2 regions of the Ectobacillus soli genome follow, and region 1 is predicted to be linked to the other one. Evidence: riboswitches for the same ligand, from Rfam matches in the RefSeq annotation. Region 1 holds a riboswitch; the other holds the start of a gene.
The links. Region 1 has a riboswitch for preQ1 ahead of queC (7-cyano-7-deazaguanine synthase QueC). Riboswitches for the same ligand answer to the same signal wherever they lie in the genome.
Positions count from the first base shown of each region.

Region 1 (5,713 bases):
AAACCAAAGCCCCTTTTCATGCCTTCTAACGCTTTTGGAAATTCATAGGTCACGGTTCCCCAATAATCACTCGACACGAGCATCGGACCCGACCAACCACGCTTGCGTAATTCCTTAGCAATCATTCCGTTAAAATAATCATGTCCTACTAATGCAATGTGGTCATAGCAAATCGCGTATCCAATTAACAAATCGACGGCTTGTTTAGCACGTTCAGTTGCTTGTGTATAAGATTCAATATGATCAGAATAACCAGCCATCCAGAGGGTACGACTCATTGTAATCCACCCATTTGGCTTTAGCTTGATCCATAGTGGGACTTTTATCACATAGGGCAAATCTGTTTCAACAAAAATAGAATTTTGCACAAAGGAAAGAGAATCCGTTAGCAATGTAGCCGTCTGAATAGCTTGAGCAGACGTACTTGAAAGAACAATTTTAGCCGTACGAATAGCTTCCACCGTTTCAACTGGTATATTCTTCTCAGGCAGTATATTCTTCTTATTATACTGTACAAGCCATTTACGGAATTGCTTTGCATTCATAAAATCGGATGTCATTTCTTTGCGACCGTGCTTAATCAACGAGATTTTCATCTCACTCACACTCCGTTTTCATGAAAACTACCAGTAATCTGTATCGTTTGCTATATATATATATATCATACCACGTCAGAAGAAAGTAGATGCATCTATCACCTTTTTTTGAAATTCCACTTGTATCCTATTCCTTTTTAATCCAATTTGATTTATTTTCTCCTTCTTTTTTTCTTTTTCAAAAAAATTTCCAAACAAATTGCAAGGGAATCATTTACAAAATAGACTTTTTAGTTCAAAATAGACGAAAGTAGATAAAAAGTATGGTAATATTTGGTAAAAATATCTGCTAATACTTGTTTATGAGGAGAATGCTTATGAAGATTGCGGAAGCAGGAGACATTGTTGAATTTAAAGACGGATTGCAAGGCCGCGTTCAGAAAGTGAATCAAAACTCCGTTATTGTAGACATAACGATTATGAAGAATTATCGAGAACTCGATTTAGAGCCTCTAACCGTAGTCAATCATCGGAATTATCGCGTGGTTGAAAATCTATAAGGCTAGCGAAAACATTTTCGCTGTGCAAGTATAGCTATACAAAAAAGTGGCACAAGTACCTGTGCCACTTTTTTCGGGACGCTTATCGATTATCGATTTTTTCTGGATACATATCATGATTCATAAGGCGGTAATCAGCCATATCCTCATATTTTGTACCCGGCCGTCCATAGTTGCAGTACGGATCAATGGAAATGCCGCCGCGCGGCGTAAATTTACCCCATACTTCGATATAACGCGGGTTCATGAGCTCAATTAAATCATTCATAATGATATTCATGCAATCTTCATGAAAATCACCATGATTACGGAAGCTAAACAAGTATAGCTTCAGTGACTTGCTTTCTACCATTTTTAATTCAGGAATATAGCTAATGTAAATCGTAGCAAAATCAGGTTGTCCGGTTTTTGGCATCTGCAATTTGCAGGTGGACTATATCATGTTCTTAGTACACTGCGATATATACGAAAGAACCCTCGCGCTTCCATCATTTCTGATGTACTCTACTCTCTTCCACAATGCTACTTACTCGCTTCACAGTTGTGTGATTTCGATAGTCTCTGCACCTTCCCGAAAGCGGGCTTGGCTCAGGATTAGAATCGCTTCCTTCCCTGAATTCACGAGGTTTAAGCGACTGTGTCACCACAGAAGTGTGCCCTTATTGACACAAGCTAGTAAACTCCGGACAATTGAATTTGACAAAATAATCTCGTCCTTGATGATGATTATCAAACGTTTCTAAAACTTCGGGTGTATAATCAAACGCATAATTTGTTTGTTGATTTCCTAACAGCGTTACATCCTCTAACTCTTCGTTTTTACGTCCCGGCATGTTCTCTGCTCCTCTCTTATACTCCACGCTTATTGCCCCACACGAGCGTATGTAGCTGCGGGAGAACTGTTACATCATTCATATTCGATTCGATCACTTGATTAATTAACCATTCGTATTTATGAAGTAAATTCGTTACGAGCGTAGCATTCTGATCCGTATGGACATCGTCATTGCCTACCTGCACATAAAACGGAACGTCTGAATATCGTTGATGTACCTCTCTCGCATACGCAAAATCAGTTTCATCAAACACAACCACTTTAAGACTCATATGCTGATTACGTAGCCGCTGCACAATCGTATCTAGAATTTCAAAATTCGTTTCCATATGGGAGCTTGGTGGTTTGGGAGAGATAGTTACGTCGTCTATGTCAAGAAGCCACTCTTGCCATCTGCTACCTTGTGTTTCAATTGCGGTGCGAATATGATGTTCCTTCAACAAGGACACAAGATCGCCAATAGCTGGAATCAACACCGGATTTCCACCCGATATCGTAACATGTGAAAATCGATTCTCTCCTAAGCGCTGTAATTCTTCCCAAATTTCTTCGACGTTCATTCGCCTAATATGTTCCTTTGCTGACCCGTCCCATGTAAAAGCAGAATCGCACCATGCACAATGATAATCACATCCAGCTGTTCGAACAAACATCGTTTTTTTTCCGACGACCATTCCTTCTCCTTGAATGGTTGGACCAAATATTTCTAAAACCGGAATGTTAGTCAAGGAGCATCCACTCCCGTCTCATTTCAGCATAGCTAGTCGGTGTTTCATACAATTTCACAAATTCTACCCGTGCTTCTCGAAATTCCTTTGCACAACTCGCCAAGGATTCTTCCATTTTTTCAAAAATCCAAACGACCATGTTCTCTGCTGTTGTATTCATCGGTGGCAATGTTTCATTCAAATATCGATGATCTAAATAAATTTCAATCTGTTCTTTCCAAATTTTCTTTATATCACCAAAATCAACGGCAATTCCGATTTCATTTGGATATGCACTAATGCCAAACACAACTTTATACGTATGCCCATGCAAATTTTTGCATTTTCCTTCGTATGCATGTAAATGATGCGCAGCGTCAAATGTAAATTCCTTGCTGACCATTACACGTTTTGCATGGTACTTTAGCTGCGTCCGTTTTATATCAATATCTATTTTTTGTAAATTATCTACAATGCGAAAACCAAAAAAGCCTTGTTCCATTACGCATTCGCTCCTTCGCGCTCTGCGATAAACGTATCAAGACCAGCTTTTCGAAGCTTACATGCAGGGCATTCTCCACAACCATCTCCCATAATTCCTTCATAACAGGTTAATGTTTTTTCGCGGACAAAATTAAAAGCACCTAGTCTATCAGCCATTTTCCACGTCTCAGCTTTATTTAACCACATAAGAGGCGTATGGATAACAAACTCATAATCCATTGCTAAATTAAGCGTTACATTTAAAGACTTCACAAAAACATCCCTGCAATCCGGATACCCACTAAAATCCGTTTCACAAACACCCGTTATAATATGTCTTGCTCCTACTTGCTTTGCCAGCACAGCCGCAAAGGATAGAAACAATAAATTACGTCCATCTACAAACGTAGAGGGAAGTTCGCCGTCTTCCTGTGTAATTTCAATATCATTTCGAGTTAGTGCATTAGGAGCAAGCTGGTTTAACAAACCCATGTCAAGAATCGTATGCTTTATGCCCAGTTCCTTTGCAATGTTCGCTGCACATTCAATTTCTAAACGATGACGTTGATTATAATTAAACGTAACTGCTTCTACTTCCTTAAACTGCTGCAGCGCCCAAAACAAACACGTTGTACTATCTTGTCCGCCGCTAAATACAACAACTGCCTTTTCTTGCTTCATCATCGACTCATTCTCCTTTTCTCTCTTAAGAAAATTAGAAGACGAGTATTCTTGAACTTCATAAAAAACAAAACAAATCCTCTGGATGTTGTTTTTCTTAGTTTTTTATAGAGGGAGTTCGCGAACCTCTCCCATGCCTAGGCATGGACTTTCTTCCATTCAACTATTTTGTACGATAGGATACCTATGTATTGTAATAGAAAGAACAAAATTTCGCAACAGACCCTTCATCTAGTACAACTTTTACGTGGACAAATTATAGTATTTATATTTTTTTCTAATAATAGTATTATATACCTATAAAGATTTTTTCTTTGAAAGAATGAGGTGGTTTAGGTATTGAAGATTTTTATCGTCTACCAGCTGATGAACATGTTAATTATTTTAATTTCCACCTTAACATATCATCTTTTCTGGGTACAAAAAGGGAAACAACATCCCAAGCTTAGTTCCTTCATTTTCATTATTCTAAGTATATGCTCTGCCTTTCTTTGCATTACATTTGCAGCCCAGCCCTTTAGTGGCTATCGATTTGATATGAGACAAATTGTTCTCATTAGCAGTACCTATATTGGTGGTCCTGTTGCAGGAGGAATCGTATGGGTTGCAATGAATATATATCGTTTATTTTGGGGTGGTATCGGCGGGTATAATACCCTACTTGCTTCAACCATTCTATTTATAGTACTTATATTTACACGTCGAATTTATATCCAATCTACCTTTTCTAAGAAAATTGTACTGTCCATTTTCATCTCAGCCGTATTCTCAGGAGGTTGGATTCCATTTTTCATTGCTGAAGTAGGTCCAAAAGAATACATGGACTATATTATTGTATACCAACTTTGCAGCACGTTTGGAACTATATTAATACTCTATTTAATAGAAATTTTGCGTTCTCAGGTAAAACTCCAGGACGAACTTATGAACGCGGAAAAGTTTCAGCTTATTGGTGAAATGGCGGCTTCCATTTCACATGAGATACGCAATCCCCTCACTTCCACACGCGGTTTTTTACAGCTTCTTCAATCGGGAAATTGCTCGCGTGAAGAACAAAAGGTGTACTTAGATATAGCAATCAATGGGATTGACCAAGCAAATCATGTGCTTACGGATTACTTGACATTCGCTAAGCCAAGCATTGACAAAATGCAAACGTTAGATTTGCATCACGAGATAGCTAATGTTCTTAGTCTCATTACGCCGATGGCTAATTTTGCAAACGTCATCATTCAGTATAGTCCGCCTCATTATTCATCTTCCGTTCTTGGTGAAAAACAAAAGCTGCATCAATGTTTGCTTAATATTCTTAAAAACTCAATTGAGGCGATGCCTACGGGAGGAACTTTAACAATTTCAACAAAATCGTATGAACAAGAAATCGAGCTTCTAATAGAAGATACTGGAATTGGAATGAATGAAGATCAATTAAAGCGACTTGGGTCCCCCTTTTACTCTACGAAAGAAAAAGGGACTGGTCTAGGAATGATGGTCGTATTTAGTGTTATAAAGGCAATGGGAGGTACCATTGCCATATTAAGCAACCTCGATAATGGTACAAAATTCAAATTACGCTTTCCAATTGTAGTAAAAATGAAGAAAACGTAAACGTGGTACATTACGATTTCTTCATTTTTTCTATTACTGCTTTCTTTCATTCGATTTTTCGTTATCTGTAAGTTCTGCAAATGATTTCACTTTTCCATGTGGTTGTTGATTTTCTTTCCGTGATTTCCATTGTCGCTGTGCCTCTCGCTTTTGATCAGCCATGCCTATCATCTCCTTGTAAATCGTTTCTACATTAGAATGGCACATTCTGAAAAATATATTCTTTACAAATGGATTAGAAAGCATATACAAAACTTATAAAAAACTAATACATATCATGTGCATTTTTCATAACTATCATCT
Region 1 covers NZ_JBGJZM010000001.1:1,640,387-1,646,099, forward strand. Annotated here, with positions in the region: gene ACAN53_RS08530 (histidine phosphatase family protein) at 1-596, opposite strand, end outside; gene ACAN53_RS08535 (YkvS family protein) at 914-1,096, shown strand; partial or broken gene queF (preQ(1) synthase) at 1,179-1,508, opposite strand; gene ACAN53_RS08545 (hypothetical protein) at 1,756-1,929, opposite strand; gene queE (7-carboxy-7-deazaguanine synthase QueE) at 1,946-2,659, opposite strand; gene queD (6-carboxytetrahydropterin synthase QueD) at 2,652-3,140, opposite strand; gene queC (7-cyano-7-deazaguanine synthase QueC) at 3,140-3,802, opposite strand; PreQ1 riboswitch class I at 3,894-3,937, opposite strand; gene ACAN53_RS08565 (ATP-binding protein) at 4,175-5,410, shown strand; gene ACAN53_RS08570 (DUF6254 family protein) at 5,444-5,572, opposite strand.

Region 2 (5,713 bases), on a different contig from region 1:
AGGCGACATAGAAGTAATACACGATCCTCTTCACCAAATACAAATATCTCACTACGGTTTGTATCATTACATCCTGTAATAGAGAAAAAGCCATTATCAAGGTTTGCAGCACTATCATACGGCATGACAGATACAAATTTTTCACCTTCATAGTAAGAAGATAGAAATTCATGAATTTCCTTTGCCCCCATTTTTTTAGAAAGCATACGTGGATGCAGTGCAATGGATACGGCTAACCCTTTATAATAATTCGCAACGATTGGTGTAAAAATAGGATCATAGGAAAGGCCGACTATTTTCTTCATTTCTGGTAGATGTTTATGATGCAAAGCAAGGGCATAATGCTTTGGACTATTGTATGCTTCCTTTTGCTCTGATTCATATGTTTGAATCAGCTTTTTACCACCGCCGCTATATCCAGTTATCGACTGAGCAAAGATTGGATAATCTTGAGGTACAATCCCTTGTTCCACCAGAGGAGACATCGAGAGAATGAACGCTGTTGCATGGCAGCCTGGATTCGATACCCGTTTCGATGTGGCAATCTGCTCTCTTCTATTATGTAATTCGGGTAAGCCGTACACCCAATTATCATTAGTCCGAAACGCAGTACTTGCATCAATAATTTTCGTATGCGAATTTGTAACGAGCGTAGCAGATTCTCTTGCCACTTCATCTGGTAGGCAGAGAAACGCAATATCCGCTTCATTTAATAATAGTTTTCTTGCTTCTTTATCTTTACGCTTACTCGCATCAATTTCAAGAATTGAAAGGTCATCGCGTTTTTCTAAATATTCACGGATCTTTAGGCCGGTTGTTCCTTCTTGTCCGTCCACAAATACTTTATATTTCATGACAATCCCCCTAAAAACTATCTCATATGAAATATAATACAGAAATCTGAATAATAATACAATAGTAATTCTTTATTCCCTTCTTCATATGGACGAAAAAACAGCCTATACTAGGGTATTTTCTTCCCTTATTTTATTTGTATAGTATCTATTATTATAAATATCGTAACTATTCAAAACTTGACTAATAAAATATGCGTAAGGTATAGTGAAGCTGTATGCTAGAAATACAAAAATTTTATGATGCCAAATCTGCTAGTTTGCGAGTAATCGTTTCTTACAAATTCCAACTGGGAAAGGAAAATCATAATGAAAAAAATTCTAAATACCGCTTTTATTTACGCCATTTTAGGGCTACTTGCTGGCCTTTACTATCGACAAATTACGGTTTCCTTCAATTTTACTGGAAAAACAATGCTATCGATTCTACACACACATTTATTCGTGTTAGGTATGTTAATGTTCTTACTTGTTTTATTATTTGAAAAGAGTTTTTCATTATCTTCTAGCGATTTATTCAATTGGTTCTATTATATTTATAATATTGGTTTAATTATTACCGTTGTGGTTATGGGTGTGCATGGTACATTAACAGTTATGGGTGTAACAACAGGAGCTGCCATTGCTGGAATTGCTGGGATTGGACATATTATTCTTTCCATAGGCTTTATCCTCTTTTTCCTATGCTTGAAGGATCGTGTGAAAGCAGAAAAATAATATAAAGCTTCCATAGAAATTTATAATGAAAACAAGGACGACTCCACGTACATTCATTGAGTCGTCCTTGTTTTCGCTTACTTTTTTATTGACGAATTGAATCATCATCCTTTAATATTAAAAATCGAGTGTTTACTTGAACGTGGTTCGAAACCCTCCCACGCTAAAAAACTAAGGAGAGAATGCAAAATGAAATTAAAAACCCTTGTTGGAAATGGAATTGTTGCAGCTTTGTATATCGTGGTTTCCGCAGTCATTCAACCTTTTGGATTTACCAATATACAATTTCGAATTTCTGAGATGTTCAATCATCTCGTTGTATTTAACAAAAAGTATGTGTATGGAATTATCCTTGGTGTTTTTTTAACCAATCTATTCTTTTCTCCCATGGCCCTATATGACTTGATCTTTGGAGTTGGACAGTCCATTCTTGCCCTTCTCACTACAATCTTATCGGCACGCATCATCAAAAGCATATATAAGCGCATGATTTTTAATACAATCGTATTTACCTTTAGTATGTTTCTCATCGCAGCCGAGCTTCACTTAGCCTTACAATTACCATTTTTGTTAACATGGCTAACAACCGCAATTGGGGAATTTATTGTGATGATTGTCGGCGTACCGATTATGTATACGTTAAATAAACGAGTCGATTTTGAAAAACGTGTGTAAGAACAAACCCAAGGTTCAATAACGGATCTTGGGTTTGCTACGTTAACGTTCCCCATTTTCAACACAAAAGAGAAGGTGCAAGGACCTTCCCTCAGAGATAGTATTCAAATATAAGCTAACCATTATGCTTCCAACGCTAGAACGGTTTCCAACAATACATTTACTCCTTTTTCACACTCTTCCCAAAGTGTTAGCTCATCCTCACAGTGACTTTTTCCTTTAATACTTGGAACAAATAGCATCGCTGAAGGAATGAAGCTTGCAATAAACTGGGCATCATGTCCTGCGCCGCTTGCCATCCGTTTATAAGAATAACCGAGTGATTGAGTTGCTTGTTCTAAGCTATTGCAAATGTCTTTGTCAAACCAAACTGTTTCTCTATCCCATAGCTTTGTCTTTTTCACGTCACAATCTTCCGTGCTCTGCAGCCCTATTATCATTTCTTCCACTTTGCTTATGACCACAGGATTTTTATGTCTTGCTTCCAGCGTGAAAATAACCTTATTCGGTATAACGGTATGGATATTAGGAAGAACGTTCATTCTGCCAATCGTATACACCAATTCTTTATCAAGTGTACTCAGCTTGCTACGAATTTCCGTTATAATATCATTTGCCGTAAAGAGTGCATCCTTTCTCATACTCATTGGAGTCGTTCCAGCATGATCGGATTCTCCGGTAATTTCAATTTCATAGCAGACCATACCAACTACACAATCAACTACACCAATAGAAAGAGACTCCGCTTCTAGAACTGGACCTTGCTCAATATGCATCTCGAGATAGGCAGTAGCATCCTTTAAACGATTATCACTCTCTCCTGCGTAACCACTTGCTTGCAGAGCTTGTTCAAAGGTAACACCTTCAGGATCTGTCTTTTTCATCATCACATCTTTTTCAAATTTCCCTGAAATAACTCCTGAAGCCATCATGGAAGGTTCAAATCTAGCTCCTTCTTCGTTCGTAAAATCAATAATGGTAATTGGAATCTTAGGCTTAATATTATGCTCCACTATCGTTCTCACTACTTCTAAACCAGCTACCACACCTAAAACCCCATCAAATCGGCCGCCTTTTTTTACTGAATCCAAATGCGAGCCCATCATAATAGGAGGCGCATCTTCTATTCCTGGAAGAGTTGCATAGATACAACCCATATCATCCACTTTAATGGCCATGCCTAGTTCCTCACAACAAGAACAAAAATAGTCTCGTACAAGACGATCTTCATCTGATAAAGCAAGTCTCGTCACACCATTATTTTTTGTACGACCATAATCGGCAAACCGCTCTAGTTCATCCTTTAATCGTTCCCCGTTTATCAAAATCTTTTGCTGTTGCATGCAAACACCCCTTCATGTCATAAATTTCATATCTCTTCTATACTAAGAAAGGCATCTTAAGTTTCAAGATGCCTTTGTCTCACATACGTATTACTTAAGGTGTCGGAACATTATTTAATTTTTCTTCTATTGATATATCGCTAGTAGCTGTACGCATTAGGAATGTATACGTTGCAAACCCAAAGCCAATTCCTAAAAACCATGAGTATGTGTAAAGGACATGCAGCGCTGGAATGATTAATCCAATAAAGGAAACAAGCAAGCCAACAGCTAATGCAACAAATGCTCGTGGATTCCAACCGTTGTTATACGTATACTCACCTGTTTTACTATATAAGCTCCTTACATCATATTGACTGCGGCGTACCAAGAAGAAATCCGCAATCATAATTCCTGCTACCGGACCTAGTGCTCCGCCTATAGCTCCTAGAACATTAAAGATTGTATCTGCATTATCAAACCAAAGCCAAGGCATGAAAAAGATTGCAGCTACAACCGAGATGAGCCCTGCCTTCACGAAGGTTAACTTTTTAGGGAACAAGTTTACAAGATCATATGCAGGCGAAACAACATTGGCAGCTACGTTAACGGATAAAGTAGCAATAAGAAGTGCAAATGCACCTAAAATTAGAACCAATGGATTTCCGAATTGTTGTAAGAGAACAACTGGATCCCAAATTGGTTTACCAAATGCAACGATTGTTCCTGAAGTCGTGATAATACTAATAATGGCAAAAATGATAGCCGTAATGGGTAATCCAATAGCCTGGCCAATCATTTGATCTTTCTGACTACGAGAAAAACGTGTAAAGTCAGGAATATTTAAAATTAATGTAGCCCAAGTTCCTACAAGTCCGGTCACAGAAATTGCGAAAATCTCCCAGAACTTTGAACCTGTTAAAGTGGACGGTTCCATAAATAATGGTCCAAGCCCTTTAGATACTGTAATAGCCCAAATAACAAGTCCTAAACCTAATACAATAATTAATGGACCTGCCCAAAGCTCGAAGAATTTAACACGTTCCATACCATGAGAAATAATGTATGCATGTAAAATCCAGAAAAGTGCAACTGCAATTGCCGCATTAAGTCCTAATCCTAAAATATTGTATTGTTCAAGTGAATTCCATCCTGGTATCAAAACACCCAAAATAGCACCAACTGCTTTGCTTCCCGCATACGCCTGAACAGAGAACCAGAAAATCGCAACGAATGCACGAATAAGTACAGGAATATGTGCTCCCTTATAACCAAATGATGCTCTGACTAATACAGGGAATGGTGTTCCATATTTCGCTCCAGCAACCCCATTTAACCACATCGCTACAATAAGAACGATGTTTGCTGTTATTACTGTTGCAAGTGCCTGCCAAACACTCATTCCTAGTCCTATCAAACTACCTGCTGTCTCGTAGGCTACGATATTATGAACCATTCCCATCCAAACAGTCGTATAGTTAACCCAATTCCAATTTCTTTTTTCTTTTGCAACAGGTGCTAAATCTTCATTATAAAGCGATGGGTCTTTCTCAACGATTTTAGTCGTATCATGGGCTAGTAGACTCAAAGTAATTCCTCCCTGTTTACAATATGGATGATGTTCTCGCGATACCTTCTATTATTCCTTTGTGCTAGTTGCAAATTGTAATGGTTTTCCTTCTAAAGGAGCATTAAATTTTCTACGATATTGGTATTTTCCATGACCTACCTGACCTGTAAAGGTTCCTTCATGTGCAACAATTTTTCCGCGAGATAGAACATGCGTAAGAACACCTTGTATTTTCGTTCCTTCATAGGAGTTATAGTCACAGTTTGTATACTGTGTTTTTTGACTAAGCGTTCTGCTTCGTGTTGGATCAACAATGACGAGATCCGCATCAGCTCCGATAGCTATTGTTCCCTTTTTCGGATATAATCCAAATATTTTTGCAGGTCCTGCACTCGTAATTTCTACAAACTTCTGTAAAGAAATTCGTTTTTCTTGAACACCATATTGGAAAGCAATTGAGTATATTTCCTCCAGTCCAGGAATTCCATTAGGAATTTTAGCAAAGTTTTCCTTTCCCAATGACTTCTGCCCATCAAAGAAGAAAGGACAATGATCGGATGCTAGCGTAGAAAGGA
Region 2 covers NZ_JBGJZM010000003.1:189,366-195,078, reverse strand. Annotated here, with positions in the region: gene argC (N-acetyl-gamma-glutamyl-phosphate reductase) at 1-854, opposite strand, end outside; gene ACAN53_RS15455 (DUF2871 family protein) at 1,164-1,571, shown strand; PreQ1 riboswitch class I at 1,708-1,752, shown strand; gene ACAN53_RS15450 (QueT transporter family protein) at 1,761-2,246, shown strand; gene ACAN53_RS15445 (Zn-dependent hydrolase) at 2,369-3,589, opposite strand; gene ACAN53_RS15440 (NCS1 family nucleobase:cation symporter-1) at 3,684-5,156, opposite strand; gene hydA (dihydropyrimidinase) at 5,208-5,713, opposite strand, start outside.
Region 2: another riboswitch for preQ1. It lies ahead of ACAN53_RS15450 (QueT transporter family protein); the one in region 1 lies ahead of queC (7-cyano-7-deazaguanine synthase QueC).